DNA from 4 places in the Pseudomonas sp. NPDC090592 genome. Region 2 is predicted to be linked to each of the others. Evidence: predicted binding sites of a transcription regulator. Region 2 holds the regulator's gene; each other region holds the start of a gene.

Evidence for each region. Region 2 encodes FliA, which starts transcription of late flagellar genes. Its sites were predicted from a motif close to CTAAAGTTTNNNNNNNNNNNGCCGNTAA; they were not measured.
Region 1: the regulator FliA is predicted to act here: its motif matches at 5,279-5,306, upstream of flgM (flagellar biosynthesis anti-sigma factor FlgM).
Region 3: the regulator FliA is predicted to act here: its motif matches at 4,317-4,344, upstream of ACIQUI_RS16845 (chemotaxis protein CheW).
Region 4: the regulator FliA is predicted to act here: its motif matches at 4,552-4,579, upstream of ACIQUI_RS11960 (flagellin).

What each region holds. Positions count from the first base shown of each region.
Region 1 is NZ_JBIVXJ010000011.1:47,438-54,914, reverse strand. It holds gene bkdR (Bkd operon transcriptional regulator BkdR) at 1-436, shown strand, start outside; gene ACIQUI_RS12065 (glutamine synthetase family protein) at 711-1,952, shown strand; gene ACIQUI_RS12060 (MFS transporter) at 2,078-3,418, shown strand; gene ACIQUI_RS12055 (flagellar brake protein) at 3,587-4,330, opposite strand; gene ACIQUI_RS12050 (flagella synthesis protein FlgN) at 4,411-4,878, opposite strand; gene flgM (flagellar biosynthesis anti-sigma factor FlgM) at 4,928-5,242, opposite strand; gene flgA (flagellar basal body P-ring formation chaperone FlgA) at 5,405-6,157, opposite strand; gene ACIQUI_RS12035 (chemotaxis protein CheV) at 6,235-7,164, shown strand; gene cheR (protein-glutamate O-methyltransferase CheR) at 7,214-7,477, shown strand, end outside.
Region 2 is NZ_JBIVXJ010000040.1:10,168-17,644, forward strand. It holds gene flhA (flagellar biosynthesis protein FlhA) at 1-1,911, shown strand, start outside; gene flhF (flagellar biosynthesis protein FlhF) at 1,923-3,230, shown strand; gene fleN (flagellar synthesis regulator FleN) at 3,315-4,157, shown strand; gene fliA (RNA polymerase sigma factor FliA) at 4,154-4,894, shown strand; gene ACIQUI_RS25690 (chemotaxis response regulator CheY) at 5,015-5,389, shown strand; gene ACIQUI_RS25695 (protein phosphatase CheZ) at 5,410-6,198, shown strand; gene ACIQUI_RS25700 (chemotaxis protein CheA) at 6,211-7,477, shown strand, end outside.
Region 3 is NZ_JBIVXJ010000017.1:51,916-59,392, forward strand. It holds gene ACIQUI_RS16830 (ATP-binding cassette domain-containing protein) at 1-198, opposite strand, end outside; gene ACIQUI_RS16835 (transglycosylase SLT domain-containing protein) at 420-2,345, shown strand; gene ACIQUI_RS16840 (MOSC domain-containing protein) at 2,475-3,278, opposite strand; gene ACIQUI_RS16845 (chemotaxis protein CheW) at 3,334-4,269, opposite strand; gene ACIQUI_RS16850 (histidine kinase) at 4,622-5,152, shown strand; gene ACIQUI_RS16855 (sensor histidine kinase) at 5,497-6,393, shown strand; gene ACIQUI_RS16860 (response regulator) at 6,383-7,042, shown strand; gene yegS (lipid kinase YegS) at 7,026-7,477, opposite strand, start outside.
Region 4 is NZ_JBIVXJ010000011.1:28,516-35,992, forward strand. It holds gene fleQ (transcriptional regulator FleQ) at 1-125, opposite strand, end outside; gene ACIQUI_RS11940 (flagellar protein FliT) at 294-593, opposite strand; gene fliS (flagellar export chaperone FliS) at 604-1,005, opposite strand; gene fliD (flagellar filament capping protein FliD) at 1,131-2,519, opposite strand; gene ACIQUI_RS11955 (flagellar protein FlaG) at 2,603-2,953, opposite strand; gene ACIQUI_RS11960 (flagellin) at 3,030-4,472, opposite strand; gene ACIQUI_RS11965 (ketoacyl-ACP synthase III) at 4,863-5,792, opposite strand; gene ACIQUI_RS11970 (flagellar hook-associated protein 3) at 6,169-7,477, opposite strand, start outside.

The sequences.
Region 1 (7,477 bases), on a different contig from region 2:
GAACGCCCGCATCACCAACGCCGAGCTGGCACGCTCGGTGAACCTGTCGCCCACGCCCTGTTTCAACCGGGTGCGGGCCATGGAAGAACTGGGGGTCATCCGCCAGCAGGTGACCTTGCTGTCGCCCGAAGCGCTGGGGCTGGATGTGAACGTGTTCATCCATGTCAGCCTTGAAAAGCAGGTGGAGCAGTCGTTGCACCGCTTTGAAGAAGAAATTGCCGAGCGGCCCGAGGTGATGGAGTGCTACCTGATGACAGGCGACCCGGATTACCTGCTACGGGTGCTGCTGCCCAGCATCCAGGCGCTGGAGCGGTTTCTTGATTACCTGACGCGGTTGCCGGGAGTGGCCAACATACGGTCGAGTTTTGCCTTGAAGCAGGTGCGCTACAAGACCGCCTTGCCGTTGCCGGCCAATGGCATGACTTTGCGGGAATAGTGGTTGCTTGTGCCGGCCTCTTCGCGGGCTCGCCCGCTCCCACAGGTACTGCGCAGGTTCCGAATGCGGCGCCATCCCTGTGGGAGCGGGCAAGCCCGCGAAGAGGCCAGCACAGGCAACAAAGAGGCTGCTTGATATTTTAAACACCGCCAGCCTATGTTGTTGTCAGCGTACAACAACAAGGACAAGCGTCATGAGCACCGCTCAGCTCCAGGGCATCGATGAAATCGAATGCGTCACCCCCGACCTCAATGGCGTCCCACGCGGCAAGGTGATGACTGCCGAAGGCTTCCTCGAAGGCCGCCGCCTGCAAATGGCCCGGGGGGTGTTGCTGCAATGCATCATGGGCGGTTACCCGCCGGCAAGGTTCTACGGCAGTGACGACGGCGACCTGGCGCTGGTCGCCGAACCCAGTCAGGTCCACCGCCTGCCCTGGAGCAGCGACGGCCGCGCCCTGGCCATTTGCGACGCCAATGAACTGGATGGCCGGCCTTCGGCGCTGTCCACCCGTGGCCAGCTCAAGGCAGTGATCGCCCGCTATGCGGCGCTGGGGTTGGCACCCGTGGTAGCCACCGAGCTCGAATTCTTCGTCTTTGCCCCCAACAGCGACCCGCAGCAGCCGTTTCAGCCGCCAGTAGGCATCGATGGCCGCCGTGAGCTTGGCCATTCGGCGTTCAGTGTCAGTTCCAACAATGGCCTGCGCCCGTTCTTCAAGGAGGTGTACCAGTGCATGGCCGCGCTTGGTCTGCCGCGCGACACCTTCATGCACGAGATGGGCGTCAGCCAGTTCGAGATCAACCTGTTGCACGGCGACCCGCTGCTGCTGGCCGACCAGACCTTCCTGTTCAAGCACCTGCTCAAGGAAGTGGCGCTCAAGCATGGGCTGAGCGTGGTGTGCATGGCCAAGCCGCTGGCACGCACGCCGGGCAGTTCCATGCACATTCACCAAAGCCTGATCGAGGTGGGCAGCGGCCGTAATGTGTTCAGCGATGAGCAAGGCCTGCCGACCGACACCTTCCACCATTTCATTGGCGGCCTGCAGGCGTGCATGGCCGACTTCACTGCGCTGTTTGCGCCCAACGTCAATTCCTACCAGCGCCTGTGCCACCCCTATGCCTCGCCAAACAACGCCTGCTGGTCCGAGGACAACCGCGCCGCCGGCCTGCGCATTCCGGCCAGTGCGCCGGTAGCGCGGCGTGTTGAAAACCGCTTGCCCGGTGCCGACGCCAACCCCTACCTGGCCATCGCCGCCAGCCTGGCTGCGGGGCTGCATGGCATCGAGCAGCGCCTGCAACCTTCGCCGCCCATCCAGGGCGAGTTCGAGGTGCCCGAGCACCTGAGCCTGCCGTGTACCCTGCATGCAGCGCTGGAGCGGCTCAAGCGCAGCGCGCTGGCGCGGGAACTGTTCGGCAGCGAGTTCATCGAAGGCTACATCGCCAGCAAGACCCTGGAACTGACCGATTTCTTCGACGAGATCACCCCGTGGGAGCGCCGGGTGCTGGCGGCACAAGCCTGATCGCGACACGACCTGCACCGGACACGCCCCATAGCGTTAAATCGCCGCTGGGGGCCTGCGCCATACGGTTTTTGCCCTTATGCTGCTAGCACCCGCCACCTGATCAAGGGAGCTTTACGGGACCTATGCGAAATGTATGGAAGCCGTTTCAGTCGTTGTATTTCGCCGCGCTGATGATGCTGATCGGCTCGGGCCTGCTCAGTACCTACCTGGCCCTGCGCCTGGCGGCCGACCATGTCGACAGCCTGTGGGTGGGTGCGCTGATGGCCGCCAACTACTTTGGCCTGGCAGTTGGCGGCAAGGTCGGCCACCGGTTGATCGGCCGGGTCGGGCACATTCGCGCCTATGCCACCTGCGCCGGCATCGTTGGCGCGGCGGTGCTTGGCCATGGCCTGACCAGCTGGCTGCCGGCCTGGGTCGGGCTGCGGATGATCGTCGGCTTGGGGATGATGTGCCAATACATGGTCATCGAGAGCTGGCTCAATGAGCAGGCCGATGTGAAGCACCGCGGCGCGGTATTCAGCGGCTACATGATTGCCTCTTACCTGGGGCTGGTGCTCGGCCAGCTGATCCTGGTGGTTCACCCTGAGCTTGGCCCGGGGCTGCTGATGTTGGTGGCGATGTGCTTTGCCCTGTGCCTGGTGCCAGTGGCGATGACCCGGCGCATTCACCCGGCACCTTTGCGCCCGGCACCGATGGAGCCCAAGTTCTTCATCAAGCGCGTGCCGCAGTCGCTCAGTACGGTGTTGGGTTCGGGGTTGATCGTCGGCTCGTTCTACGGCCTGGCACCCTTGTACGCCTCCAGCCAAGGCATGACCACCGAGCAGATCGGTCTGTTCATGGGTAGCTGTATTTTTGCCGGCCTGCTGGTGCAGTGGCCGCTGGGCTGGTTGTCTGACCGTTACGACCGGGCGGTGCTGATCCGCAGCGTGGCAGTGGGCCTGGCGCTGGCCGCTGCGCCGCTGGCGATATTGCCCAGTGTGCCGCTGGAGTTGCTGTTTGGCATCGGGTTCCTGATTTCCTTGCTGCAGTTCTGTTTGTACCCTCTGGCGGTGGCGTTTTCCAATGACCATGTGGAAAGCGAGCGGCGGGTGTCGCTGACGGCCATGCTGTTGGTGACCTATGGCGTGGGCGCGTGTATCGGGCCGTTGGCGGCGGGCGTGCTGATGAAGGTGCTGGGTGCGCAGATGCTGTATGCGTTCTTCGTGTTCTTCGCCCTGGTGCTGGTATGGCGCATTCGGCCGAAAGCGGTTACCGGGTTGCATCAGGTGCAGGATGCGCCGCTGGGCCACGTGGCCATGCCGGCGGCCGGCTCGCCATTGTCGGCGGCGCTGGACCCACGGGTGGATGAGCAGACCGTGCAGGAGGTGATGCAGGCACCGGTGGCGGCTGAGGATACCGAGGATGAAGGGAAGGGGGCTGAGCCACAGGCCGCAGAGCCTGAAGAGGTCAGCAAGTCGGTGTAAGCCTGTACCGGCCTCTTCGCGGGCGCGCCCGCTCCCACAGGTATAGCGTTGGCCTCAGGCTTGGCGCGGTCCCTGTGGGAGCGGGCGTGCCCGCGAAGAGGCCGGTATAGGAAGAACACAAATGAAAACGCCACCTCATCAGGTGGCGTTTTTGCATTCAGCCGACGATCAATAATCGTCCTTGTCGAACCGCCGCGCCTCACGCTGCAGCTGGTACACAAAGCTCTCGATCTTGCGTTGTGCCTGCCCACTCAGGTTGTGGAAGCGCACACCGGCAAAAGTGGTATTGATGCGTTCTTCATAGTGCAGGTGACGCAGCTCGACCATGGTGTCCACCAGGCCCAGCGGGTTGCCCGCCTTGAAGCGCTCATACACCTGGCCCAGTTGCAGACGGTCTTCGACATTGCCTTCAAAGCGCAGCTTGCAACCTGTGGCCGAAATGTCCAGCAGCTTGCCACGCAGGGCGCCATTGCCTTTGAGGTGGGCGCCATCGAGAATGATATCGACCAGTTGCGACAGCTTCAGCGCGGCGCGGAAGGCATTGCGGCGCTGGTGGTAGGTCATCTCTTGCGGCATGGGGCCGCTGTAGCAGCGGTGGCCGTCGACTTCGGTAATCTTCAGTTCGTGGTTGCATTCCCAGGCAATACGCACGCCATCATGGAAGCCTTCGACGCGGAAGTGCTCGCCGTTCTCGATGAATTTCTCACCGTCGCGGGGGATCATCTCGTCCAGTGCCAGGGTGTTCTTTTCACGGTCCACGTGTACCACGTAGCTCTGGAAACGCTGGCTGCGGTCATGGAAGGTGATGATCAGCGGGTCGTGGCTTTCCTGCAGTTGCCGCAAGTTGGCCGCAATCTCCAAGGGGGTGTCCAGCACCTTTGGCGGTTGCGGTGCTTCGGTTTCATTGAACACGGCTTATCGTTCTCCAGGCAAAAGCGACACACGCAAGTAACGGCATTTTGCCAGTATGTTCCGTGCCTTGATAGAAAAAATCACACTTGGCTGAGGGCCCGTGGCTTGGCCAGCGGCGAGGTGCTGCCGCGGCTGTCGTAGAGCGACGGCGAGTCGCCGCCCATGAGGATCCTGATCTGGTTGTTGGTGACGTGTTGCTGGACCTGGATGATCCGGCCATTGGTCTGGTTGACCTGCTGGCACTCGTCCATCAGCTGCGACAGCATGTCGAGCCGCTGGAGCATCACCTCGCCATGGGGCGACTGCGCGGCCACCGCTTGCACGCCGGCACGATCGGCACTCAGGCCCAGGCTGCCGAGCAACTGGCTGCGGCGCTGGCCATGCTGCTCGACCAGGATGATCAGCGATTGCTTGCGCGCCAGGATCTGTTCCAGCAGCGGCATGTCGCGGCCATGCAGGGCGATCGCTTCTTTTTGCAGAAGGTCGAGCAGTTCCTGCAGCGGGGCAATGTCATCTTCGATCAGTTGCAGCAAGGTGGTGTCGTGCATGGCTAACTCTTGGCTTTTCTAGCGTCCGTGAAGTCAGCGCGCCGAACGGTCAGCGCTGGGCTTCGAAATCGAGCAGTTTGCTGGCGACCCGGCCGGCATCGACCTGATAGCTGCCATCGGCGATCGCCTGTTTCAACTCGGCCACGCGGGCACTGTTGACCACTGGCTCGTCGCGCAGCTTGTCGTTGATCTTCTGCAACTGCTGTGCCTCTTGGCTGAGGTGTACCGCTTCTCCGCTGGCGCTGGTGCCGCTGGCCGCTTCCTGGCTGGCTGCCGGTTTTTCGGCGCTGCCGGCTGCGCTGTTGCCGCGCACGCCGCCCGTGACGGACGGAGAGTTATTCAAACGACTGAAGTCGATGACCATGATCAGAAACCTCTGGGTATTTGGACGCTTGCCTTGTTTTCGGCCAACCCGAAAGAAACTTTAGGCACAAATGCATAGCCGCCTGTCAGCAAGCTCGCGAACCCGTTTTCTGACACAGTTTAGGAAATGCGGTTCCTCACTGCCAGCGTAATCTGTGGCTGGCTACATACTGACCTCGACCTGGCCCGGCCCGGTCACCCTGGCCTTGACCACCCGTTTGGAATTGAGGTTGCGTACCCGTATCTGTTCGCTCAGGCCGCCCTTGCTCAGGGCTTCGCCTGGCATGCGCACGCTGAGGCTGCCACTGCGGGCGACGATTACCACCTGGTCACCCTTGCGCACTACCTCGGCCTGTTCCAGGTGTTGTGGCGTGAGTACCTGGTCGATCACCGTGGGGCGTAGCATCTTCATGCCCACTGCCTGGTCCAGTTCGGTGAGAAAGCCCTGGCCAAGGGTGCCGACATCGCGCTCGCGCAGGGCCACGTCGCCTTCGCCCACCGTGTTGTCGCGCTTGAGCGGGCGGGTTACCACCACCACATCGCGGAACAGCCGCACGGTGGCCGGTACGAACACGGTCCATGGCGCCGCACCGTCGCAGCGTACCCGCACCGTCACCCGGCCCAGCGGCTGGGCCGGGCTTTCCAGCGACGCGTCCAGCTGCTGGCTGCACAATGGCATGCGCAGGCGTGGGTCCAGCGAGTTGACCTGGATTTCATAACGGCCGGCTGTCTGGGTGGTGGCCAGGTAATCTTCGACGGTGAATTCAAGAAACCCTTGGGTGACACCGATAAGCTGTTCAGGCAAGGTGAACGCGTCCGCTACCGTGCGAACGCCGGGCGCCAGCAGGCACAGCGTGGCCAGCGAGCCAGTCAGCAGGCGCGTCAATCGTCGGAAAAATGTCGTTTTCGTGTGCATGACGCTCAAAAAAGCAAAGCCCGTGCCGACTCGTAACCTGAGTTGCAACGAAAGGCTGAAAGATTAAGGAGTCTGGCATGGCGGGTGTTATGGATTCGGTCAACCAGCGCACGCAGCTGGTGGGGCAGAATCGCCTGGAGTTGCTGCTGTTCCGCCTCAATGGCGAACAGCTTTACGGCATCAACGTGTTCAAGGTCAGGGAAGTGCTGCAATGCCCTGCGCTGACCCTGCTGCCCAAGGCGCACCCGGTGGTGCGCGGTGTTGCCAACATTCGCGGGGCGACCATCCCGATCCTCGACTTGTCGATGGCTACCGGGTTGCGGCCGCTGCAGGAAGACACGCGCAACAGTTTCGTGATCATCACCGAGTACAACACCAAGACCCAGGGCTTTCTGGTGCACTCGGTGGAGCGCATCGTCAACATGAACTGGGAGGAGATCCATCCGCCACCCAAGGGGACGGGCCGCGATCACTACCTGACAGCGGTCACCCGGGTGGACAACCGCATGGTCGAGATCATCGACGTGGAGAAGGTGCTGGCCGAAGTGTCGCCGTCTTCCGAGTCGGTGTCGGCCGGGGTGATCGATGCCGAGGTGCAGGACAAGGCCGTGCTGATGCGCGTGCTCACCGTCGACGATTCGTCGGTGGCGCGCAAGCAGGTCAGCCGCTGCCTGCAGACCGTAGGGGTGGAAGTGGTGGCGCTCAATGACGGCCGTCAGGCCCTGAACTACCTGCGCCAGCTGGTGGATGAGGGCAAAAAGCCGGAAGAAGAGTTCCTGATGATGATCTCGGACATTGAAATGCCGGAAATGGACGGCTATACGCTAACGGCAGAGATCCGTAGCGACCCGCGCATGCAAAAATTGCACATCTGCCTGCATACTTCGCTTTCCGGGGTATTCAACCAGGCAATGGTCAAGAAGGTCGGCGCCGATGACTTCCTGGCCAAGTTCAAGCCGGACGACCTGGCCCAGCGGGTGGTCGACCGGATCAAGGCAGCGCATTGAAGCAGCCGGGGCTAGCCCCGGCACCAGTGATTGAAAAGAGGCGGCAGTAGTGTCTACGGGTAATTTGGATTTCGAACAGTTCCGGGTATTCCTGGAGAAAGCCTGTGGCATCCTGCTGGGCGAGAATAAGCAGTACCTGGTTTCCAGCCGTCTCAACAAGCTGATGGAGCAACAGGGTATCAAGAGCCTGGGCGAGCTGGTGCAGCGCATCCAGGCCCAGCCGCGCGCCGGTTTGCGCGAGCAGGTGGTGGATGCGATGACCACCAACGAGACCCTGTGGTTTCGCGACACTTACCCGTTCGAGGTGCTGAAG
Region 2 (7,477 bases):
TTCCCCACCATCCTGCTGGTGGCCACGCTGCTGCGCCTGGCCCTGAACGTGGCGTCCACCCGGGTGGTCATGCTGCATGGCCAGGAAGGCCACGGCGCTGCCGGCAAGGTGATCCAGGCCTTCGGTGAGGTGGTGATCGGCGGCAACTACGTGGTCGGCGGCGTGGTGTTCGCCATCCTCATGATCATCAACTTCGTGGTGGTGACCAAGGGTGCCGGGCGTATCTCGGAAGTGAGCGCACGCTTCACCCTGGATGCCATGCCCGGCAAGCAGATGGCCATCGACGCCGACCTCAACGCCGGCCTGATCGACCAGGCGCAGGCCAAGCACCGCCGTGCCGAAGTGGCGCAGGAGGCCGAGTTCTACGGCTCGATGGACGGTGCCAGCAAGTTCGTCCGCGGTGACGCCATCGCCGGCCTGCTGATCCTGTTCATCAACCTGATCGGCGGCATGCTGATCGGCATGCTGCAACACGGCATGACCTTCAGCGACGCCGGCAAGGTGTACGCCCTGCTGACCATTGGTGACGGTTTGGTGGCGCAATTGCCATCACTGTTGCTGTCCACCGCAGCGGCGATCATGGTCACCCGCGCCTCGGGCTCCGAGGACATGGGCAAGCTGATCAACCGGCAGATGTTCGATTCGCCCAAGGCGCTGGCGGTGTCCGGTGCGCTGATGATCGTCATGGGCCTGGTACCGGGCATGCCGCACGTGGCCTTCCTCAGCCTCGGCCTACTGGCCGGTGGCGGTGCCTATCTGGTGTGGAAAAAGCAGAACAAGGCCAAACTGGAGGCGCAGCAAGAGGCGCAGCGCCAGCAAGACCTGCTGCCTTCGCCACAGCGCGCGCAAGAGACCAAGGAGCTTGGCTGGGACGATGTGACGCCCATCGACATGATCGGCCTGGAGGTTGGCTACCGCTTGATCCCGCTGGTCGACCGCAACCAGGGCGGCCAGTTGCTGGCGCGGATCAAGGGTGTGCGCAAGAAGCTGTCGCAAGACCTGGGCTTCCTGATGCCCACCGTGCATATTCGCGACAACCTCGACCTGCAGCCCAGCGCCTATCGCCTGACCCTGATGGGGGTGATCCTGGCCGAGGCCGAGATCTACCCGGACCGCGAGCTGGCGATCAACCCGGGGCAGGTGTTCGGTACCCTAAACGGCATTGCCGCACGCGACCCGGCGTTTGGCCTGGAGGCCGTGTGGATCGACGTTGGCCAGCGCTCCCAGGCGCAATCGCTGGGCTACACGGTGGTCGACGCCAGTACCGTGGTGGCCACCCACCTCAACCAGATCTTGCAGAAGCACTGCCACGAGCTGATCGGCCACGAAGAGGTCCAGCAACTGTTGCAGGTGCTGGCCAAGGCATCGCCTAAACTTGCAGAAGAACTGGTGCCAGGTGTCATTTCCTTGTCGGGCCTGCTCAAGGTGCTACAGGCACTGTTGTCGGAACAGGTGCCGGTGCGCGATATTCGCAGTATCGCCGAAGCGATCGCGAATAACGCCGGCAAGAGTCAAGATACCGCCGCGCTGGTGGCGGCAGTGCGCGTCGGATTGTGTCGCGCCATCGTGCAAAGCATTGTCGGTGTTGAGTCCGAGCTGCCTGTGATTACCCTGGAGCCAAGGTTGGAACAGATCTTGCTCAATAGTCTGCAAAGGGCCGGGCAGGGTCAGGAAGATGGTGTTCTTCTGGAGCCCAGCATGGCCGAGAAGCTGCAACGTTCGCTGATCGAAGCGGCCCAGCGCCAGGAAATGCAGGGCCAGCCGGCTATCCTTCTGGTCGCCGGCCCGATCCGCGCCATGCTGTCGCGTTTCGGTCGCCTGGCTGTACCGAATTTGCATGTTCTGGCGTATCAGGAAATACCGGACAACAAGCAAGTCACCATCGTTGCCACCGTGGGCCCTAACGGCTGAGGTAGTGGATAATGCAAGTTAAGCGATTTTTCGCCGCCGATATGCGTCAGGCCATGAAGCTGGTCCGTGATGAGCTGGGCGCCGATGCCGCGATCATTGGCAACCGCCGCATTGCCGGTGGTGTCGAACTGACGGCCGCGCTGGACTACAAGCTGTCCGCCCTGGCCCCGCGTGTGCCCAACGCCGAGCTGGAAGAAGAGCTGCGCAAGACCCATACGCGCATTGCCACTGCCCAGGCCGAGCTGGACCACCGCCAGGACAGCAGCGACAACAACCGCCAATTGTTTGCCGGGCAGTCGTTGACCGCCGCCGAGCCATTGATCGAACCGCACGTCGATGCCCCCGAGGCCGCCGCCGCCCCCGCTGCGGCGCCGGTCGACCCGCGCCTGTTCGATGCCATGCGCTCCGAGCTGTCGGGCCTGCGCGAGCTGCTTGAAGTGCAGCTGGGTTCGCTGGCCTGGACCCAACTGCAGGGCAGCAAACCGCAGCAGGCCAACCTGTGGCGCCGCCTGCAGCGCATCGGCCTGTCCGGGCCGATTGCCCGCGAACTGCTCGACCTGACCAACGAAATCGAAGAGCCTCGCCAGGCCTGGCGCATGCTGCTGGCCCACCTGGCCCGCATGATCGAGATTCCCGAAATCGAGCCGATCGAAGAGGGCGGGGTGATTGCCATGGTCGGCCCGGCCGGCATGGGCAAAACCACTACCTTGGCCAAGCTGGCTGCCCGTTACGTGCTCAAGTACGGCGCACAGAACCTGGCACTGGTGAGCATGGACAGCTTCCGCATTGGCGCCCAGGAGCAGCTCAAGACCCTGGGCCGCATTCTCAACGTGCCGGTGACCTACGTCGACCCGGGCCAGTCGCTGGCTGCAGCGCTGGAGCCGCTGCTGCGCAAGCGTGTGGTGCTGATCGATACCGCCGGCCTGCAGGCCAGCGACCCGGCCCTGCGCATGCAACTGGAAACCCTGGCCGGGCGTGGCATTGCCGCGAAGAATTACCTGGTGCTGGCCACCACCAGCCAGAAGCAGGTGCTGACCGCCGCCTACCACAGCTACAAGCGCTGTGGCCTGGCCGGCTGCATCCTGACCAAACTTGATGAAACGGCAAGCCTCGGTGATGTGCTGAGCCTTGCCATCAGTCATGAACTGCCCGTGGCCTACCTCACCGACGGCCCGCGCATTCCTGACGACCTGCACCTGCCGCGTGGCCACCAGCTGGTCTCCCGTGCGGTCAATGTGCAGCAGCAGGACGAGCCCAGCGAAGAGGCCATGGCCGACATGTTCGCCGATCTCTATCACAACCCACGGCGAGCGGGTTGATCATGAAGCGTGTGCAAAGTAGCTATGCCAAGGGGTACGCAGAATTGCCCCGCGTGTGGCCTGAGTCCCAGCGAGACAAGGTAAATAACAGACATGGGTAGCATGCATCCCGTACAGGTGATCGCCGTGACCGGTGGCAAAGGTGGCGTCGGCAAGACTAACGTTTCAGTGAACTTGTCCCTGGCGCTGGCCGAGCTTGGCCGCAGGGTCATGTTGCTTGACGCCGACCTTGGCCTGGCCAACGTCGACGTGTTGCTGGGCCTCACTCCCAAACGTACCCTGGCCGATGTCATTGAAGGGCGCTGCGAGCTGCGTGACGTGATGCTGCAAGGGCCTGGCGGTGTGCGCATCGTGCCGGCAGCGTCGGGCACCCAGAGCATGGTGCACCTGGCCCCGGCCCAGCATGCCGGGCTGATCCAAGCGTTCAGCGAAATCGGCGACAACCTCGATGTGCTGGTGATCGACACCGCTGCGGGTATCGGTGAGTCGGTCGTCAGCTTTGTTCGCGCCGCCCAGGAAGTGTTGCTGGTGGTGTGCGACGAGCCTACCTCGATCACCGACGCCTACGCCCTGATCAAGCTGCTTAACCGCGACTACGGCATGAACCGTTTCCGCGTGCTGGCCAACATGGCGCAGAGCCCGCAGGAAGGGCGCAACCTGTTCGCCAAGCTGACCAAGGTTACCGACCGGTTCCTTGACGTTGCCCTGCAGTACGTGGGTGCCGTGCCGTACGACGAGTGCGTGCGCAAGGCGGTGCAGAAGCAGCGTGCCGTGTACGAAGCCTTCCCCCGCTCCAAGTGTGCGCTGGCTTTCAAGGCGATTGCCCAGAAGGTTGACAGCTGGCCGCTGCCGGCCAACCCGCGTGGCCACCTGGAGTTCTTCGTCGAGCGCCTGGTGCAACCCACCAGCGCGGGACCCGTGCTATGAACGCGAGCGGCTTCAAGATGTACAGCCGGGCGGCGAAAGACGCCCAGTACGAGCTGATCGAACGCTATGCACCGCTGGTCAAACGCATTGCCTACCACCTGCTGGCGCGTTTGCCAGCCAACGTGCAGGTCGAGGACTTGATCCAGGCCGGCATGATCGGCCTGCTGGAAGTGGCCAACAAGTATGACGCCAGCAAAGGCGCCAGTTTCGAAACCTATGCCGGCATCCGTATCCGCGGCGCCATGCTGGACGAGGTGCGCAAGGGTGACTGGGCGCCGCGCTCGGTGCACCGCAACACCCGCATGGTCAGTGACGCGATGCGTGCCGTTGAAGCCAGAACCGGCCGCGACGCTAAAGATCATGAAGTTGCTGCCGAACTCCAATTGAGTCTCGATGATTACTACGGGATCTTGAACGATACCTTGGGTAGCCGCCTGTTCAGCTTTGACGACCTGTTGCAGGACGGCGAGCACGAAGGGCTGCATGAGGACGGCGCCAGTGGCCATGTGGAACCGGCGCGTGGGCTGGAGGACGAACGCTTCCAGGCTGCCCTGACCGAGGCCATTGCCAACCTGCCGGAGCGTGAGCGCCTGGTGCTGGCGCTGTACTACGACGAAGAGCTGAACCTCAAGGAAATTGGCGAGGTACTGGGGGTCAGCGAGTCGCGGGTCAGCCAGTTGCACAGCCAGTGTGCCGCGCGCCTGCGCAGCCGCCTGGGGGAATGGCGGGCGCGTTGAGCCTGGTGCCGTTGCAGTCGTTTGCCACGTGCGTTTCCCACGTTGTACCGAATTGAATGAGTGCGTGCCCGGTCGGCCGGGCGCGTTTGAGACTGCTTGGAGGTCTAATTGGACAAGAACATGAAAATCCTCATCGTTGACGACTTTTCGACGATGCGGCGGATCATCAAGAATCTGTTGCGTGACCTGGGTTTCACCAACACCGACGAAGCCGACGACGGCACCACGGCGCTGCCGATGCTGCAAAAGGGGGCCTACGACTTCCTGGTGACCGACTGGAACATGCCCGGCATGTCCGGCATCGACCTGCTGCGCAAAGTGCGTGCCGACGATCAGCTGAAGACCTTGCCAGTATTGATGGTGACCGCCGAAGCCAAGCGCGACCAGATCATCGAAGCGGCCCAGGCCGGCGTCAATGGTTACGTGGTCAAGCCGTTCACCGCCCAGGTGCTCAAAGAAAAGATCGAGAAGATCTTCGAACGCGTCAACGGCTGAGTCACGTCAGGGGGCGCGCCATGGATTCATCACAAACGTCTTTGGGCGAGTTCGAATCGACCCTGAAGAAACACGCCCAGGAGTTGGTCGAAAGCCTGGAGCGGGGCCGCTTCGGCGAGGCGGTGCAGCTGATTCACGAGCTGAACCAGACCCGCGACCGCGGCCTGTACCAGGAAGTCGGCAAGCTGACCCGTGAGCTGCACAGTGCCATCGTCAGCTTCCAGATCGACCCGACCATACCGCAGGCCGAGGAGGTGTCGCAGATTACCGACGCCACCGAGCGCCTGTCGTACGTGGTCAAGCTGACCGAAGGCGCGGCCAACCGCACCATGGACCTGGTCGAGGAAAGCACCCCGGTGCTCAACGACCTGGCCAGCGAAGCCAAGGCCTTGAGCACCGACTGGCAGCGCTTCATGCGCCGCGAAGTGGCTGCGCCGGAATTCCGTGACCTGGTCAAGCGCGTCGACAGTTTCCTGACGCATAGCGCCGAAGGTAACCGCAAGGTCGCCGGCCACCTCAACGACATCTTGCTGGCCCAGGACTATCAGGACCTGACCGGGCAGGTGATCAAGCGCGTCACCACCTTGGTGACCGAGGTGGAAAGCAACCTGCTCAAATTGGTGCTGATGGCCAGCCAGGTCGACCGCTTTGCCGGTATCCAGCATGACCACGATCAACTGCGCGCAGAAAAAGATGCAGAAAAACATCCGACTCGGGGTGAAGGTCCGCAGATTCATGCCGATAAGCGTGAAGACGTCGTGTCCGGTCAGGACGATGTCGATGATCTGCTGTCCAGCCTGGGTTTTTAAGGAGCACGTTTGATGAGCTTCGGCGCCGATGAAGAAATCCTCCAGGATTTCCTGGTAGAAGCCGGCGAAATTCTTGAGCAACTGTCCGAGCAACTGGTCGAGCTGGAAAGCCGGCCCGACGATGCCGACCTGCTCAATGCGATCTTTCGCGGTTTCCACACTGTAAAAGGGGGCGCCGGCTTCCTTCAGCTGAACGAGCTGGTGGAGTGCTGCCATATCGCCGAGAACGTGTTCGACATCCTGCGCAAAGGCGAGCGCCGGGTCGACGCGGAACTGATGGACGTGGTGCTTGAAGCACTGGATACGGTCAACAGCATGTTTGGCCAGGTGCGTGAGCGCGCCGAAGTCACCCCGGCAACCCCCGAACTGCTGGCGGCATTGTCGCGCCTGGCCGAACCGGGCAGCGCCGAAGCTGGTGCGCCTGAACCGGCTGCCGAGGCGCCCGCTGCGGCCCCGGCCGACGACCAGGACATCACCGACAGCGAATTCGAGCAACTGCTCGACTCGCTCGATGCGGTCAAGGCGCAAGCCGAAGTCGACGAGCAGATGCAAGGTGAAACCGTCAGCGGCCAAGGCGACGAAATCACCGACGCCGAGTTCGAGTCGCTGCTAGACCAGTTGCACGGCAAAGGCCAGTTCAGTGTCGAGGCAGCCGTACAACCGGTAGCCGCGCCGGTTGAACCGGTCAGCGACGAGATTACCGACGAAGAATTCGAATCACTGCTCGACCAGCTGCATGGCAAGGGCACCTTCCAGGCTGATGCCTTGCCCACTGCCAAGGCAGCGGAACCGGTCGTGGCCGACAACAGCGCCACCAGCGACGAAATCAGCGAGCATGAATTCGAGGCCCTGCTGGACCAGTTGCATGGCAAGGGCAAATTCGGCGGTGAAGTTGCCGCCGCCGAAGCGCCGGTTGCCGCGAAAGTGCAAACACCGGCGCAGGTCGTGGCCGCAAGCCAGCCTGCGGCGGCTGCGCCAGCGACCGTGAGCAAACCTGCGGCGGCACCCCGCGCGCCAGCCCCGGCTGCGGAAAAGCATGCCGTAAGCGAGGCGGAAACCACCGTGCGTGTAGACACCGCACGCCTGGACGAGATCATGAACATGGTCGGCGAACTGGTGCTGGTGCGTAACCGCCTGGTGCGCCTGGGCCTGAACAGCGGCGACGAGGCCATGTCCAAGGCCGTGTCCAACCTCGACGTGGTGACCGCCGACCTGCAGACGGCGGTGATGAAAACCCGCATGCAGCCGATCAAGAAAGTGTTCGGCCGCTTCCCGCGCC
Region 3 (7,477 bases), on a different contig from region 2:
CAGGCCCGGGGCACGCCAGACTTCACCGTCGTCGCCCTTCTGCTCGCCCTTGACCAGGCGCAGCATGCTCGACTTGCCGGTGCCGTTGCGGCCGATGATGCACACCCGCTCACCACGAGCGATCTGCCAGGACACTTTGTCCAGCAGCGGCATGGCGCCGAATGCGAGGGACACATCGCTGAATTTGAGCAGGGTCATGTTGGTCTCCATAAATCGGGCGCGCATTCTACCTGACTTGGCCCTCGACGGCATCCGCCTGGCCACCCGACGAGGGCTTTGCGACATCTGGTCGAACTTAATATCCCGATACAAGCACAGTGCTTTCACCCGCCGCCGGCAAACGGCTAAGCTAAGGCAATTGTTCCCAACAGTGCTGGCTCCGCCGTCACTACCCCATGGTTCAACTGCCCGGACGTATCATGCGCAGCCGCCTGTTACACATTGCATCCTGCCTGCTGCTCACCGCTGCCACCTGCGCGGCGCAGGCTACCGACCTCACCCAGCAACGCCAGTATTACGACGAAGCCAAGCGTGCACTGGCCAAGGGCGACAAAGGCCCCTACCTGCGCTATGCGCAGGCCCTCAGCGACTACCCGCTGACCCCCTACCTGGCTTACGACGAACTCACTGCCCGCCTGAAAACCGCCAGCAACCAGGAAATCGAAGGTTTCCTCGCCAAGCATGGCGACCTGCCCCAGGCCAACTGGATGAAACTGCGCTGGCTGCGTTGGCTGGCCGAACGCGGCGAATGGAACACCTTCGTCAAGTACTACGACCCCAAGCTCAACTTCACCGAACTGGACTGCCTCAACGGCCAGTATCAGCTCAGCCACGGCCTGCGCGCCGAAGGCTACGCCACCGCCGACAAACTGTGGAACGTCGGCAAGTCGCAACCTGCCGCCTGCGACACGCTGTTCGGCATGTGGGCAGCTGAAGGCCAGCTGACCGAGGCCAAGCGCTGGGAGCGCACCAAACTGGCGGCACAGGCGCGCAACTACGCGCTGGCCAACAACCTGGTCAAGACCCTGACCACCCTCGGCCCGCAGGGGCGCCTGCTGGTCGATGTGGCGCAAAAACCTGAGTTGCTCAACCAGCCATCGCGCTTCACCCCGGCCAACGAAGCCATGTCCGATGTTGTCAGCCTCGGCCTGCGCCGCCTGGCCCGGCAAGACCCCGAGCAGGCCATGTCACTGCTCGACGATTACGCCCAGCGCATGCACTTTTCCCGCGACGAGAAGGTCGCCATCGCCCGCGAGATCGGCCTGACCCTGGCGCGCCGCTACGACCCGCGCGCACTCGACCTGATGACCCGCTACGACCCTGAATTGCGCGATAACACCGTCAGCGAATGGCGCCTGCGCCTGCTGTTGCGCCTGGGCCGCTGGGAAGACGCCTACGAGCTGACCAAGCGCCTGCCCCAGGACCTGGCCAGCAGCAGCCGCTGGAAGTACTGGCAGGCGCGCAGCCTTGAGCTTGCACAGCCGAACAACCCGCAGATCCCGCTGCTGTACAAGACCGTGGCACGCGAGCGCGATTTCTATGGTTTCCTCGCCGCCGACCGGGCGCAAACGCCTTACCAGCTGAACAACAAGCCGCTGCTGCTGAGCCCACAACTGGTCAACAAGGTGCGCAATACGCCGGGTATCCGCCGGGCCCTGGAGTTCCACGCCCGCGGCCAGATCGTCGAAGGCCGTCGCGAGTGGTACCACGTGAGCCGCCACTTCACCCGTGACGAAATGGTCGCCCAGGCCCGCCTGGGCTACGACCTGCGCTGGTACTTCCCGGCCATCCGTACCATCAGCCAGGCGCAATACTGGGACGACCTGGATATCCGTTTCCCGATGGCCCATCGCGACACCCTGGTGCGCGAAGCCAAGGTCCGCGGGCTGCATTCGAGCTGGGTATTTGCCATCACCCGCCAGGAAAGTGCATTCATGGAGGATGCGCGCTCACCGGTGGGCGCCAGCGGCCTGATGCAGCTGATGCCGGCTACCGCCAAGGAAACTGCGCGCAAGTTCAGCATTCCGCTGGCATCACCCGCGCAGGTGCTGAACCCGGACAAGAACATCCAGTTGGGCGCAGCCTACCTGAGCCAGGTGCACAGCCAGTTCAACGGCAACCGGGTGTTGGCTTCGGCGGCCTACAACGCCGGGCCCGGTCGTGTGCGCCAGTGGCTCAAGGGCGCCAAACACCTGAGCTTCGATGTGTGGGTGGAGTCCATCCCGTTCGACGAAACCCGCCAGTATGTGCAGAACGTGCTGTCGTATTCGGTGATCTACGGGCAGAAGCTGAATTCGCCGCAGCCACTGGTGGATTGGCATGAGCGGTATTTCGATGACATGTAAAATTTGCTGAGCCTGTGCCGGCCCTATCGCCGGCAAGCCAGCTCCCACAGGTTCAACACAGGTTCGAAGGCTTGTGCAGGACTTGTGGGAGCTGGCTTGCCAGCGATAGGGCCGGGACAGGTAACCTGTCTACTTCAGGACTTCCACCTGCATCCCCACCTCCAGCTGCCCACTGCCATCCACCGCCAGGTTCTGCCCGAACAGCACATCCCCCTCCTTCTCGCGAAAGGTCTTCAGCGTCGCCATCGGCTCGCGGTCGGCACTGCGCTCCCCGGTAGCCGGATCGATCGTGGTGAAGATGCACCGCACACTGGGCTTGAGCACACGAAACTCCAGATTGCCGATGCGAATCCGCTTCCAGCCATCCTCGGCAAACGGCTCTGCGCCCTGCACCACCAGATTGGGCCGAAAGCGCAGCATCTCCATGGGCCGGCCAATACGCCGGTTGAGCTCGTCAAGCGAGCCCTGCCCAATCAGCAACAACGGAAAGCCATCCGGAAACGCCGCGCGGTCACTGTTGAAGCCATAACCATTGGGCAGATAGCGCGCACGCTGCTCCGGGCAATGCACCAGGCGCACGGCGTTGCCCAGCAACTCGCTCAGCCAGGCCGCAGCTGCATCGCCGGCGTCCGGTACACGCAGCGTGTCACGCCAGATGGTCACACCCCGCAGGGCGTCGTCGGCAGGCGGTACCGCCACTTGCAACGGTGCCCTTCCGGGCGCCTGCAACAGCAGCTGGCCACTGTTGTCATCGCTCGCCTGAAGCTGGCCAAGTTGCGGCCAGGCCCGCTGGGTCAGGAAGCGTCCATTTTCTTCCTCGACCACCATCCAGCGCCGGTCGCCCTGCAACCCCAACAACCCTACCCTTGAAGCCTGCAGGCGTTGCGCCTGCCCTGACTTCACCGGGTATCGATACAACTCACTGACAAACATCCCTGCCGCCTCGCGTCATGCCAAAAGCCAAGCTTATACCCGGCTGGCCTGGCGATCACGCAGTGGTGGTATCCAGCAGCAGGCGTTGTTTGACTACATCGACCAGGCGATCAGGCTGGAACTTGGACAGGAAGTTGTCGCAACCCACCTTCTTCACCATGGATTCGTTGAAACTACCCGACAGCGAGGTGTGCAGGACGACATAGAGCTGACGCAAGCGGGCGTCGCTGCGAATCTCGGTGGTCAGGCGATAGCCGTCCATTTCCGGCATTTCGGCATCGGTGAACACCATCAGCAGCTTCTCGCACACGTCCTCGCCGGCATCGGCCCAGCCTTTGAGCATGCGTAGCGCCTTCAGCCCGTCACTGGCCACGTGCAGCTTCACCCCCAGCTGGGACAAGGTGTCGCGCAATTGCGCCAGGGCCACACTGGAGTCGTCCACCAGCAGCACCTCGCGGCCGCGGGCCCGGGCCAGTACCGGGTCGGCGAGCTTTTCGCCAGAGACCCGGGCGTTGTACGGCACGATCTCGGCCAGCACCTTTTCCACGTCGATCACTTCAACCAGCTTCTCATCGACCTTGGTGATGGCTGTCAGGTAGTGCTGGCGGCCGGCACTGGTAGGCGGCGGCATGATCGACTCCCAGTTCATGTTGACGATGCGGTCTACACCGCCCACCAGGAAGGCCTGCACCGAGCGGTTGTATTCGGTGACGATGATGGTGCTGTCCGGCCCCGGCTGCAGCGGGCGCATGCCGATCGCCTGGGACAGGTCGATCACCGGCAAGGTCTGGCCACGCAGGTTGACCACCCCGCAGACGAAGGCGTGGCGCTGGGGCATCAGGGTCAGCTTGGGCAGTTGCAGCACTTCCTGCACCTTGAACACGTTGATCGCGAACAGCTGACGGCCGGCCAGGCGAAACATGAGAATTTCGAGGCGGTTCTCGCCCACCAGTTGCGTGCGTTGGTCTACCGTGTCGAGAATGCCAGCCATTGGAAAACCCCCAGGCTTGAGTCGAAAAAAGAGAAATCATCCACCCTGTATCGGCGGCTGCACGCACACCTTGACCCTTGCGGCAAAATGCCGCGAGAGTGGCTGATATCACTTTAACATCATGCTTGACTGTGGGTATCGCACGGTCAATCATCAGGGCTGGAAAAAGCTCCTCACCCTAGCCCGACATCAGGGAAACCCTTACCCGCCATCGGGTGCAACCTGATATTCGCGATATCCTTTAGCCATTAATGTGACGCCATTCTCAATGCATGAATGGAGTCAGGCTTTTGCTAGCTATCGTTTCGGCGTGCCCGCCCCCTGCGCCTGCGCCACGCGCGGGGGCCTGATGATGGACACTGCCTTATCGTTCGATGACGCCTTGCAGGGTTACCTGGTGGATGCCCAGGTATTGCTGACCCAGGCCCAGGAATGCCTGCAACATCTGGAACTGATCGACAATGACCCGGACGCGTGCTGCTGCCTGGACAAAGCCCTCGACAGCCTGGCCAGGCAGGCCACGCGCCTGGACCTGCGTGAAGTTGCCCACTACACCACCGCCCTTCAACAGCTGCTGGCACCGGCCTGCCATGGCGGCTACCTGCAACGCGAAGCACTGCCGGTGGTAGGGGAGTGCCTTACTTTACTGGCCTGGCAACTGGAGTTGGTCGACACCCGTACCGGGCGGCTGAACCTGGACATCGGTGAGCAACTGGTCCTGCTGAACAGCCTGGCCAAGGCCGTACGGCAACCCCTCGCAGCCTCCTGCGCCGCCTGCAACGAGCAAGGTAGCGAGTGCGTCCACCCGCACGAAGAGGTCGCCGCTGGCACATTCCACACGCACTCAAACACACCGTATCATCCTGATGCAAAGTGCAACTAAGCCCGTTCATTCAAGCCCCGCCACTGTCGAACTTGGGAAGTTCACCAAGTTTTCGGCGGGCGCTGTTGATTCATTGCCGCGTTAGTTGTGATGCAAGTGCATGACGCGGGATTAAAAGGTGGCATTTTGCTACCCGAAACCGCCGGAATTTCAGGCGTTTCAAAGCGTTTCCCGCCGCGACCGAAGCAGTGCGAAGTGGTAATATGCGCGTCCATAAACGCTTGCAACCTGAATAGCGGTTGAAAGACAACGCGTTCGAAAAAACATCGAAAGTACTGCGCCAAAGCCTCTGAACAGCATTGTGCAAGGCCTCCATCAGCAATACTTCAGTGGCTTCCCTACCTATGTTCCCACGCTTGAAGACTTCTGTGCGTTGTTGCTCCCGTGTTGCCTTGCTGCGTTGGGTGACGGTCGGCCTGGGCGTGGCCTCGTTGGTCGCCAACCTGGTGCTGTACCTGGCCAACCAGTCAATCCCGACCAGCCTGCTGGTGCTGCAGCTGGTCGCTACGCTGGGTACCGCCGCTTACCTTGGCCTGGGTGCCAGGTCGATCAGCCTGCGCCCGGCAGAACTGGCCGAGCGCATGCTCAAGGTGCAGGAAGACGAGCGCCAACACCTGAGCCGGGAACTGCACGACGATATCGGGCAATTGCTTACCGCCGCCAAGCTGCAACTGCAATGGTTGCAAGGGCGTATGCCCGAGGAACTTCAGGGCCACTGCAACGCATTGCGCAGCACGCTGGATGACACCCTGGGGAATGTGCGCGACGTGTCCGCCCTGCTCAACCCGCGGCAGTTGGCGAGCCTTGGCCTGGAAGCCAGCCTGCGCGAGCACCTGGTGCGCACCCTGGCCAGCAGCGGTGTGCACTGGAGCCTGGCGTGCAACCAACGCCTGGGGGGTATCGACGAGGCGGTGGCCATGGCGGTGTTCCGCATTACCCAGGAGGCCGTGACCAACATGCTGCGTCACGCCCAGGCAAATAACCTGGTCATCCGCTTGCAGCGCACCGCCGAGGGGCTGGCGTTGTCGATTCACGACGATGGCCAAGGCTTCGTACCGGCCAGGCACCCGGCCAAGGCTGGCCAGCGCGGCCTGACCGGCATGCAGGAGCGGGTAACCGCGTTGCAGGGCTGCCTCGACATCACCAGCCAGCCTGGCCTGGGCACGCGCATCGAAGCGGTGTTCCCGTGGCCAGCGCGCACCCAGCAACGTGCCAGGAGTATCACCGACCATGACCTGTAGACTGCTGCTGGTAGACGACCATTCGCTGATCCGGGCGGGTGTGCGCGCACTGGTCTGCGACATTCCCGGCTATGACGTGATCGGTGAAGCCGACGATGGCGGCCAGTTGCTTGAACAGGTGCGCACACTGGCGCCGGACATCATCTTGCTGGACATTTCCATGCGCTCGACCAGCGGCCTGGACGCCCTCACCCTGCTGCGCGCCAGCGGCAGCAACTGCAAGGTGCTGATCCTGTCGATGCACACCGACCCGGACCTGATCATGCGGGCCCTGGAAAGCGGCGCCCACGGCTACCTGCTCAAGGACACCAGCGCCACCGAACTGGAACAGGCCCTGGCCGCAGTGCGCAATGGCGAGCGCTACCTCAGCCCGGCCATCGCCCACACTGTCATCAACCAGGCACTACGGCACACCAGGCAGGGCAAGCACGCCGCAGGCGAGCGGCATAACCTCACTGCGCGACAACTGGAAATCCTGCGCCTGATCGTGCGCGGCAAGTCCACCCGGGAAATCGCCAATGGCCTGGGCCTGTCGATCAAGACCGTGGAAACCCACCGCTCGCAAATCATGAAACGCCTGCAGATTCATGATGTGGCCGGCCTGGTACTGTTCGCCGTACGCGAAAAAATCATCAGCCTGGACGACTGAGCAACGGCGACCCGGCCGGCAGGTGCAAGCGCAACGCGGCGGGCCTGGCCTGGAAACGCAGGTTGTCGGCCTGCAAAGGCTCGCCATCGAGGTTGATATCCAGGCCTTGCGAACTCTTGATCTCGACCCAGGGCAACCTGGCGCGCACGAACAGTCCGTCACCGGCCAGCAGGTCGCGCAGGGCCCCGACCACCTCCTGTGGCGCGGGCAGGATGGCGATGTCAAGCAAGCCATCGTTCACCACCGCCTCGGGGCACAGCACCTGCCCGCCCCCGGCCTGGCGACCATTGCCGATGCCCAGCGCCAGCAAGCTCCCCTGCCAGTGGAAGTCAGGCCCTTGCAGCTCCACCGAGGCTGCCTGCAGTTCGCTGAAGCGCGACAGCCCGGTGAACAGGTAGGCCGCGGCACCCAGTACTTTCTTCAGGTCTTCGGAGG
Region 4 (7,477 bases), on a different contig from region 2:
GCCTGCTGCCAGTCATGGCTTGAGCAAGCGAGGTTTTCTTCGCCCAGGAAGTTCAGCACCACCGCAAGGTCGCGGCGGCGTGCGCTGTCGTCATCGATCAGCAGGATCTTGGTTTCACGCCACATGCAATAGCAACTTCCCTAGTCATATCGGCGCCCTGCAAGGGCATGCTCGACATCATTCCGACTGAATGGTCAGTGTTCGGACGTCTGAAATTCGAAAACAGCCACTAGTAAAGTCAAAAAGGCCCACACAGTCAAATTTATGGCGCCTTTTGTTAAGTTGTGCGCATCTTAACTGAACAAATGGTAAACCTTCGAAGCATTTTTCGCTTGGTTGATCTGCATCATTTCTTCAGCAATTGCCTGGCGTTCGCCGGTTGTCACGTCGATCAGGTTGCGGTAGACCCGTAGCACCCCTTCCAGCTTCTCGCGCAGCAACGCCTGGTCCATCGCGTGGGTTTCCAGCACCTCGTCGATGCACACGCGGCACGCCACATCCAGCTTGGCAATGGCATCCCAGTCACGCTCACCCAGCGCGCCGATCAGGGCATCACAGGTGTCATCGAGGCGTTGCAGTGCGGTCACGGTCATCTCCTTGCCATCAGCTGGCGGGCTGGGCGTCGGCAATGCCGTCCCAACCACTTTTCACGGTAATCAGCAGCTGGGCAACTTCGTCGATAATGCCGGCATCATTATCGATATTGGCCTGCATCAGGCGGTTGGTCATGTAGACGTAAAGCGCGTCGAGCTTCTCGACAGACTCTGGATTTTCGCTTTTTTCAGGCTGCAGGCCGTCGCGCAGACCGATGATGATGTCGATCGCCTTGCCGAGCATCAGGCCCTTTTCCGCGATGTCACCGCGCGCCATGGCGCCCTTGGCCTGGGCCATGCGATCGAGGCCGCCTTCCATTAGCATCTGCACCAGGCGATGGGGCGTGGCTTCGGAAATCTGGGCATGGGAATTGACCTTCTGGTACTGACGAAGGGCTCTCATGGGATTCATCTTGCGACCTCGTGACGGGCAGGCTTAGGGGAGATATTCCTTGTATCGGGCAGGCGGCGAAAAACTTTACCGGCCGATGACATGAAGCCCGACATCATGCCCGGACTTCATGCAATGCTCACGGATTAATCGTCGCTGTTCGACTTGTTCAGCGCGTTGAGCGTGCTCAGCACCGAACTCTGCTGCTGACGCAGCTGGGTGACCAGGGTATCCATGTTGTTGTACTTGTCCTGCAGGCTCTTCTGCAGGGCCTCCATGCGCGCGTCCAAGGTGTCCTGCTCGGTCTTGAGCTTGGTCAGGCTTTCGCTCAGCACTTTGGAGCGCTCGGCGAGGGTACCGGTGCTGGCCTTGGCGAACGGCTCGGTCACCTTTTGCAGGCGCGCCAGCAGGCCGTCCTTGCCATTGAAGATGCTGGTAAGGTCCGCCGCGTTGGTAGAGGCGGCCTTGTCCCACTTCTTGTCGTCCAGGCTCAATGCACCGCCATCTTGCGCGGAGGTTACACCAAAGGCAGCCAGCGACTTCAGGGTACCGTTGCCCGATACCGCATTGAGCTCCTCCCGAATCGAGGACATCAACGTGCGCATCGTAGCATCACCGGTCAGCGCCGCAGAGGTCATGGTGCCGTCGGCATTCTTGGTGACCTTGGTTTCAGCGTTCATTACATTGAGCAAGGCGTTGTAAGTATCGATGAACCCCTTCAAACCCGACTTCAACGTAGTGGAACTGGTCGTCAGCGACAGGACTGTCGCCGTAACTTCGCCACTGGTAGCGTTTTTCGGCGAAGTACCCACCAACTTGATGTTCAGACCACTGACGGCATCGGTGATGTCGTTGGTCTTGGATTTCATGGCAATACCGTCCAGCGTGTACTGGGCGTCTGCCGGCTCATCAACAACGGTATAGCCTGTATCAATGCCCGAATTACCCGAAAGGGTGATATCGGAGCCTTCACCCATCTTGGTCGATGTGATGATCAAGCGCGAGCCAGTGGCGTCTGTCAGCACGTTGGCACTCAGGCCAGCAGTACTGAACTGGCTGTTGATGCTATCGCGCACCTGCTGCAGTGTTGCCCCCGCAGGAACGCTCAGATCGTAGGCCTTGCCATTCTGGGTCATGGTCAACGTAGTCGGGCTGCCGGTGGCATTGACCACAGAGCCCGCGCCATTGGTATAAACCTTGGTCGAGACCTTGGAGGCTGTCGCCAGTTTATCGACAATCAACTTGAACGAACCATTGGCAGCACCGGTGCCCATGGTCACGGTCGCGACCTTCTCATCCGAAGACTTCAGGCTCAGGCCACCAAAGCTGTTGGTGTCGACCATATTGGTCAAGGCGCCACGGAAGGCGTCCAGTGCCGACTGGATCTTGCCGATAGAGGACAACGTGGTGGTTGCCTTCAGCGTTTGGGTATTGATCTGCGCCTGCTTCGGCGCCTTCTGCGCGGCCACCAGGGATTCGACGATCGCCTGGGTATCGATGCCCGAGCCAATACCGCTGACTGTTGTACCTGCCATCATTGCTCTCCTTGTTCAGTAGCTGCCGGATCCTTGGCGGATAAATCCATCAAGGGATCGACAGCAACAAAAATCATGCCAGCCTATGCCTGATCATCAAACAGCAGGCTGCTGGCTTCACTGAGGCTTTGCGCCAGCTTCAGCGCAAGCTCCGACGGAAGCTGCCGGATCACCTCACCGGACTGAGTGGCAATCACTTTGACCACGACCCGACCGGTTGAATCATCAATGGAAAAGTCCAGCTGACGCTGGCTCGACTGGACGAAATCACGAATCTCGCCAACCGCCTTTTCCAGGTCTTCGCGCGAGTGCGGCTGGTTGTCGGGGGCAGCAGCCTCCTGCACTTTGGCAGGCACCACCGGGTCCCGATCAGCGACTGGCGCCTGGGGTAACACAGACGTATACACCTGGCTCAGCTTGACACTCATGTCCATGTTTCGAACTCCTCATGTCAAAAAGGGCGAAAGGGCACGTAAACGCGCCCTTTCACCCTTTACTCAGGCGCCTGAATTACTGGAGCAGTTTCAGGACCGAGGAAGGCAGCTGGTTAGCCTGCGACAGAATCGCGGTGGAAGCCTGTTGCAGAGTCTGCTGCTTGGTCAGCTCGGCAGTTTCCGAAGCGAAGTCCACGTCCTGCACGGTGGAGCGGGCAGCGGTGGAGTTCTTCTGGATGTTCTGCAGGTTGTCGACGGTGGTTTGCAGACGGTTCTGGGTAGCACCCAGGCCCGAACGGACGCTGTCGATCGAACCGATGGCCTTGTCGATAACGGCCAGAGCGTTCTGGGCGTTGGTGGCGTCGGTAACATCGGTATCGGCGATGGTGGTCTTGGCCGAAGACTTGGAAGCTGCACCGAACAGGTCGGTAGCGCCAGTACCGACTGTACCATCGGCTACCGAATAGCCTTTGGCAGAGTCCAGGGAAATCTGGCCAGTTACAACCGATGTGGCATCGGCAGTAGCGGAAAGCGAGGTCAGAGTGGTTGGGAATTCACCACTGCCATCCCGCGCACCTACCGAGATGGCATCAGCGCCGGCCTTCGAGGTGAATTTCAGGTTCTCGCCAGTATCCGACTTCACCGACAGGCTCTTGGTCGATTCGTCGTAGTTAACACTGATACCCAGCTTGGCAGCGTTGGATTTCAACTGGTCTGCCAGGCTTGCAGTGTCAGTAACACCGATGAAGCTGACATTTTTGCCACCTACACTCAGTTCGAAGTTGGCCGGGGTGGCAGCAGCACCACTCGAAACGGCCAGTTTCACTTCAGTGCTGGCAGAGGCAGTCAGACCGCCGATTGCGCCATTGAGTTTGGCAGCAATGTCTTTGGCCGAAGCGCCTGCATCGTAGCTGACAGTCTTGGATTGGCCGTTGCCGGTTACAACCAGATCTGCTGCTGCCACGCCGCTCGCGCTCGGCGCGATAGTGCCCGACTTGACCTGCTGCGAGCCGATACTCTTGGCCGAAACGTTGTCCAGCGCCAGGTTGATGGTTTCGTTGGCGTTGGCACCCACTTGGATTGCCTTGGTACCGTACGAACCATCCAGCAACTTCTGGCCACCGAAGGTGGTGGTATCCGAAATACGGTTCAGCTCAGCAGTCAGAGCCTGGTATTCGTCGTTGTTCGACTTACGGTCGTCGGCGCTCAGGGAGCCAGTAGCCGAGGACAGTGCCAGGGTACGCATTTTCTGCAGGATGTCGGTCGAAGCCTGCATTGCACCTTCAGCGGTCTGGGCAATGGAGATACCGTCGTTGGCGTTCTTCACTGCCTGGCCCAGGCCGTTGATCTGGCTGGTCAGACGGTTGGCGATCTGCAGGCCTGCAGCGTCGTCTTTAGCGCTGTTGATACGCAGACCCGAGGACAGACGCTGCATCGAAGTGGTCTGAGCGTTGCTAGCCTTGGTCAGGTTGCCCTGAGTGGTGATCGACGCAATGTTGGTGTTTACAGTTAAAGCCATGACGAAATCCTCGTTGGATGGGTACTGCGGCTTCCGGCCTTGGCAACCGCCGGACTGGCCTAGAGAACCTTCGTAATAGTTATCGTCGGGTGCGCGGGTTGCTTGAGGGCTTTTTCGAAAAAAAAATGCTGGCAGCGGGCCAGCCTCGAGAAATCAAGGGGTTAAGGGCGGTTTATTGGCGTCAAAAAGCAACTCCAGGCTCCGCCGCCACCCTTGTGGGAGCGGGCATGCCCGCGAAGAAGGCGCCTCAGTGGATGGCACCGGCTTTGCCGGTGTTCGCGGGCAAGCCCGCTCCCACAGGGATCGCACACGGATCTGCGAATATTTTTACAGGCATGAAAAAAGCGCCGGGCGGTGGCCGCCGGGCGCTTTTTGTGAAGCTGCTGAAGATCAGTCGCGATAGAGAATGGCCGAACCCCACGACAGGCCCACGCCAAAGCCGCTGATAGCCACGCGCTTCCAGCTGCCGTCGAGCATGTGCTTCTGCAACAGCAGCGGCACGCTGGAAGACACGGTATTACCGGTTTCCAGCATGTCCTTCACGAACTTCTCGGGGTGCTGCTCTTCAAAGCGACGGGCCACGGCGTCAACAATCGCAGCACTGCCCTGGTGGATGCAGAAGGCGTCGATGTCCGAGGACTTCAGGCCGCTGGCATCCAGCAACTCGTGCAGGTGCGCCGGCACCTTGACCAAGGCAAAGTTGAACACCTGGCGGCCGTTCATGAAGAACTTGCCGTCCGTCACCTTCAGGTGCTCGGCACCGGAACCGTCAGTGCCGAAACGCGCCTGACCCAGGTTCCATACCGCGTTTTCACCCATCCAGGTAGCCGTGGCGGCGTCGCCGAACAGCATGGTGGTGTTGCGGTCTTCCGGGTCGACGATCTTCGAATACGGGTCGGCAGTGATCAGCAGGCCGTTCTTCAGCCCTGCCGCCTCCATGAAGCCCTTGATCGCGTACAGGCCATACACGTAGCCGGAGCAACCCAGCGACACGTCGAACGCCGCCACGCGGGTAGACAGGCCGAGCTTGCTCTGAACGATGGCAGCGGTGTGTGGCAGCCCTTCCTCGTCACCGTTCTGGGTGACCACGATCAACGCATCGATCGACTGCGGGTCAAGGTCCGGGTTGCTGGCGAACAGGGCCCGGGCGGCTTCTACGCACAGGTCGGAGGTTTCCTGCTCTTCGGCCTTGCGCGGCAGGAACGACGCGCCGATCTTGCCGAACATGAACTCTTCGTCCTTGCCAAACTTCGCACCCTGAACGTAGTTGTCCAGGCCAGCGGTGGGCACGTAACTCGCGATGCTTTTGATGCCAATCATTCTGGCTTCCCAATGAAAACAGCCAAAGACCACCACTCGATGAATTGAGGGCGCCAAATACCGGGGCATGACTGCCAGGGGTTGAAGGCAGCGCTCACCTGCCCACCGGTAACAAAATGCTGCAACAGCTGCTGCATAGAATACAGGGAAGATGACCGTTTTGACTCATTGGTCACATTGAAATGCTGCGAAAGCCTTGCAGAGGGTGTGGGGAGCGGAATTTTCGCAGGCTTGAAAACGCTGGGGCCGCTTTGCGCCCCTTCGCGGGCTTGCCCGCTCCCACAGGGAATGCGCAGCTTCAAGCGCACGCAAAACCTGTGGGAGCGGGCAAGCCCGCGAAGGGGCGCAAAGCGGCCCCAGTGATCGAAAAGTCAGCTTAGAGCTTGTTGAACAGGCTCAGCTGCGAAATGCGCGAGAAGGCCAGCTGCGAGGCCTCAAGCATCGCCTGCTGCAAGGTCAGGGTGATGGCTGCCTGCGACATGTCGGTGTTGCCGATGGCGTTCTGGGTGGTCTTGTTGGCCAGGCCCAGGCTGGTGTTCTCCTGGCGCTGGATCTCCAGCGAGTTGCCACGGGCACCGATCGAGCCACGGGTAATATCTACCTGCTCACGGGCACTGGCCAGGTTGGCAATTGCCGAAGCCGCCGCATCCTTCATTGCATTGGCCGCGCCAGCACCGGTCACTGGCGTATCCAGCGCTGCGCGCAGCTGGCTGATGGTTTCCAGCACATTCTGGTTCTGGTGGGTGTTGGCGGTAACCGCAAACTGGTCACCCGCCTCTGGCGAACCCGACACCTGGTAGGTCACGCCAGCCACCGTCAACGACGGCGCAGTAAAGGTACCACTGGCCACCGGTTTGCTGTCAGCCGTCAGCGGCTGGGCGTAGAACTCATAAGCGCCCGGGCCGGTGAACTTGATCACCCCGCCATTGCTGGGGAAGGTGCTGCGATAGGCCGCTTCGTCGGTCACGCTGCTGCTGGTGACCTGGGCAGTGGACGTGTTGGCGCCGTTACGGGTGGTATTGAACGAGTCCGGGCGCGCCTCCAGGGAAAATGCGCGGCCTGCCACTGCGGCGTCGGCATCGGCGCCCTCTTCCAGCGTGACGGTGATCTCGAACTCCACGCCGCGCAATGCAATGCGGTTGGCACCCTCGGTCTTGCTGTCGAAGGTACCGTTGGTGGCAGTTTCAGAGGTGACGTCGTTGCCGTTGGCGTCAGTGATGGTGTATTGGGTCGCGCTGGTGAAGGTCAGCTTGTAGGGCTGGCCGGCCGTGAAGCTGTTGTTGTAGCTGGTGCTGGAGGTCATCAGCCCTGGCGAAACACCTACCACGCCATCGTCGGTGGCCGGCACCAGCAGGGTCGACTGGGTACGGCTCTTGTTGCTGGCCGAGTCGAAAATACTGAAACCGCTGTCGTTGGTGGCCAGGTTCAGGGTATCGGAGACCTGCAGGCTCAGCTGGGTCTGGTCGCCCTGATAGCTGTAGGTACCATCGGAGTTGCGCACATAGGGCTGCGTCGTGCTCTTGGAGCCGCCGAACATGTAGTCGCCGTTGGCATCCCGCGAGTTGAGCAGGCCGAAGATGTTCGCCTCGATCTCCTTCAGCTCGGTGCTGATGGCCACGCGGTCAGAATCGGTCACCCCCGCGCCACCGGCGCGGATCGCCAGTTCGCTGGCGCGCTGCATGGCA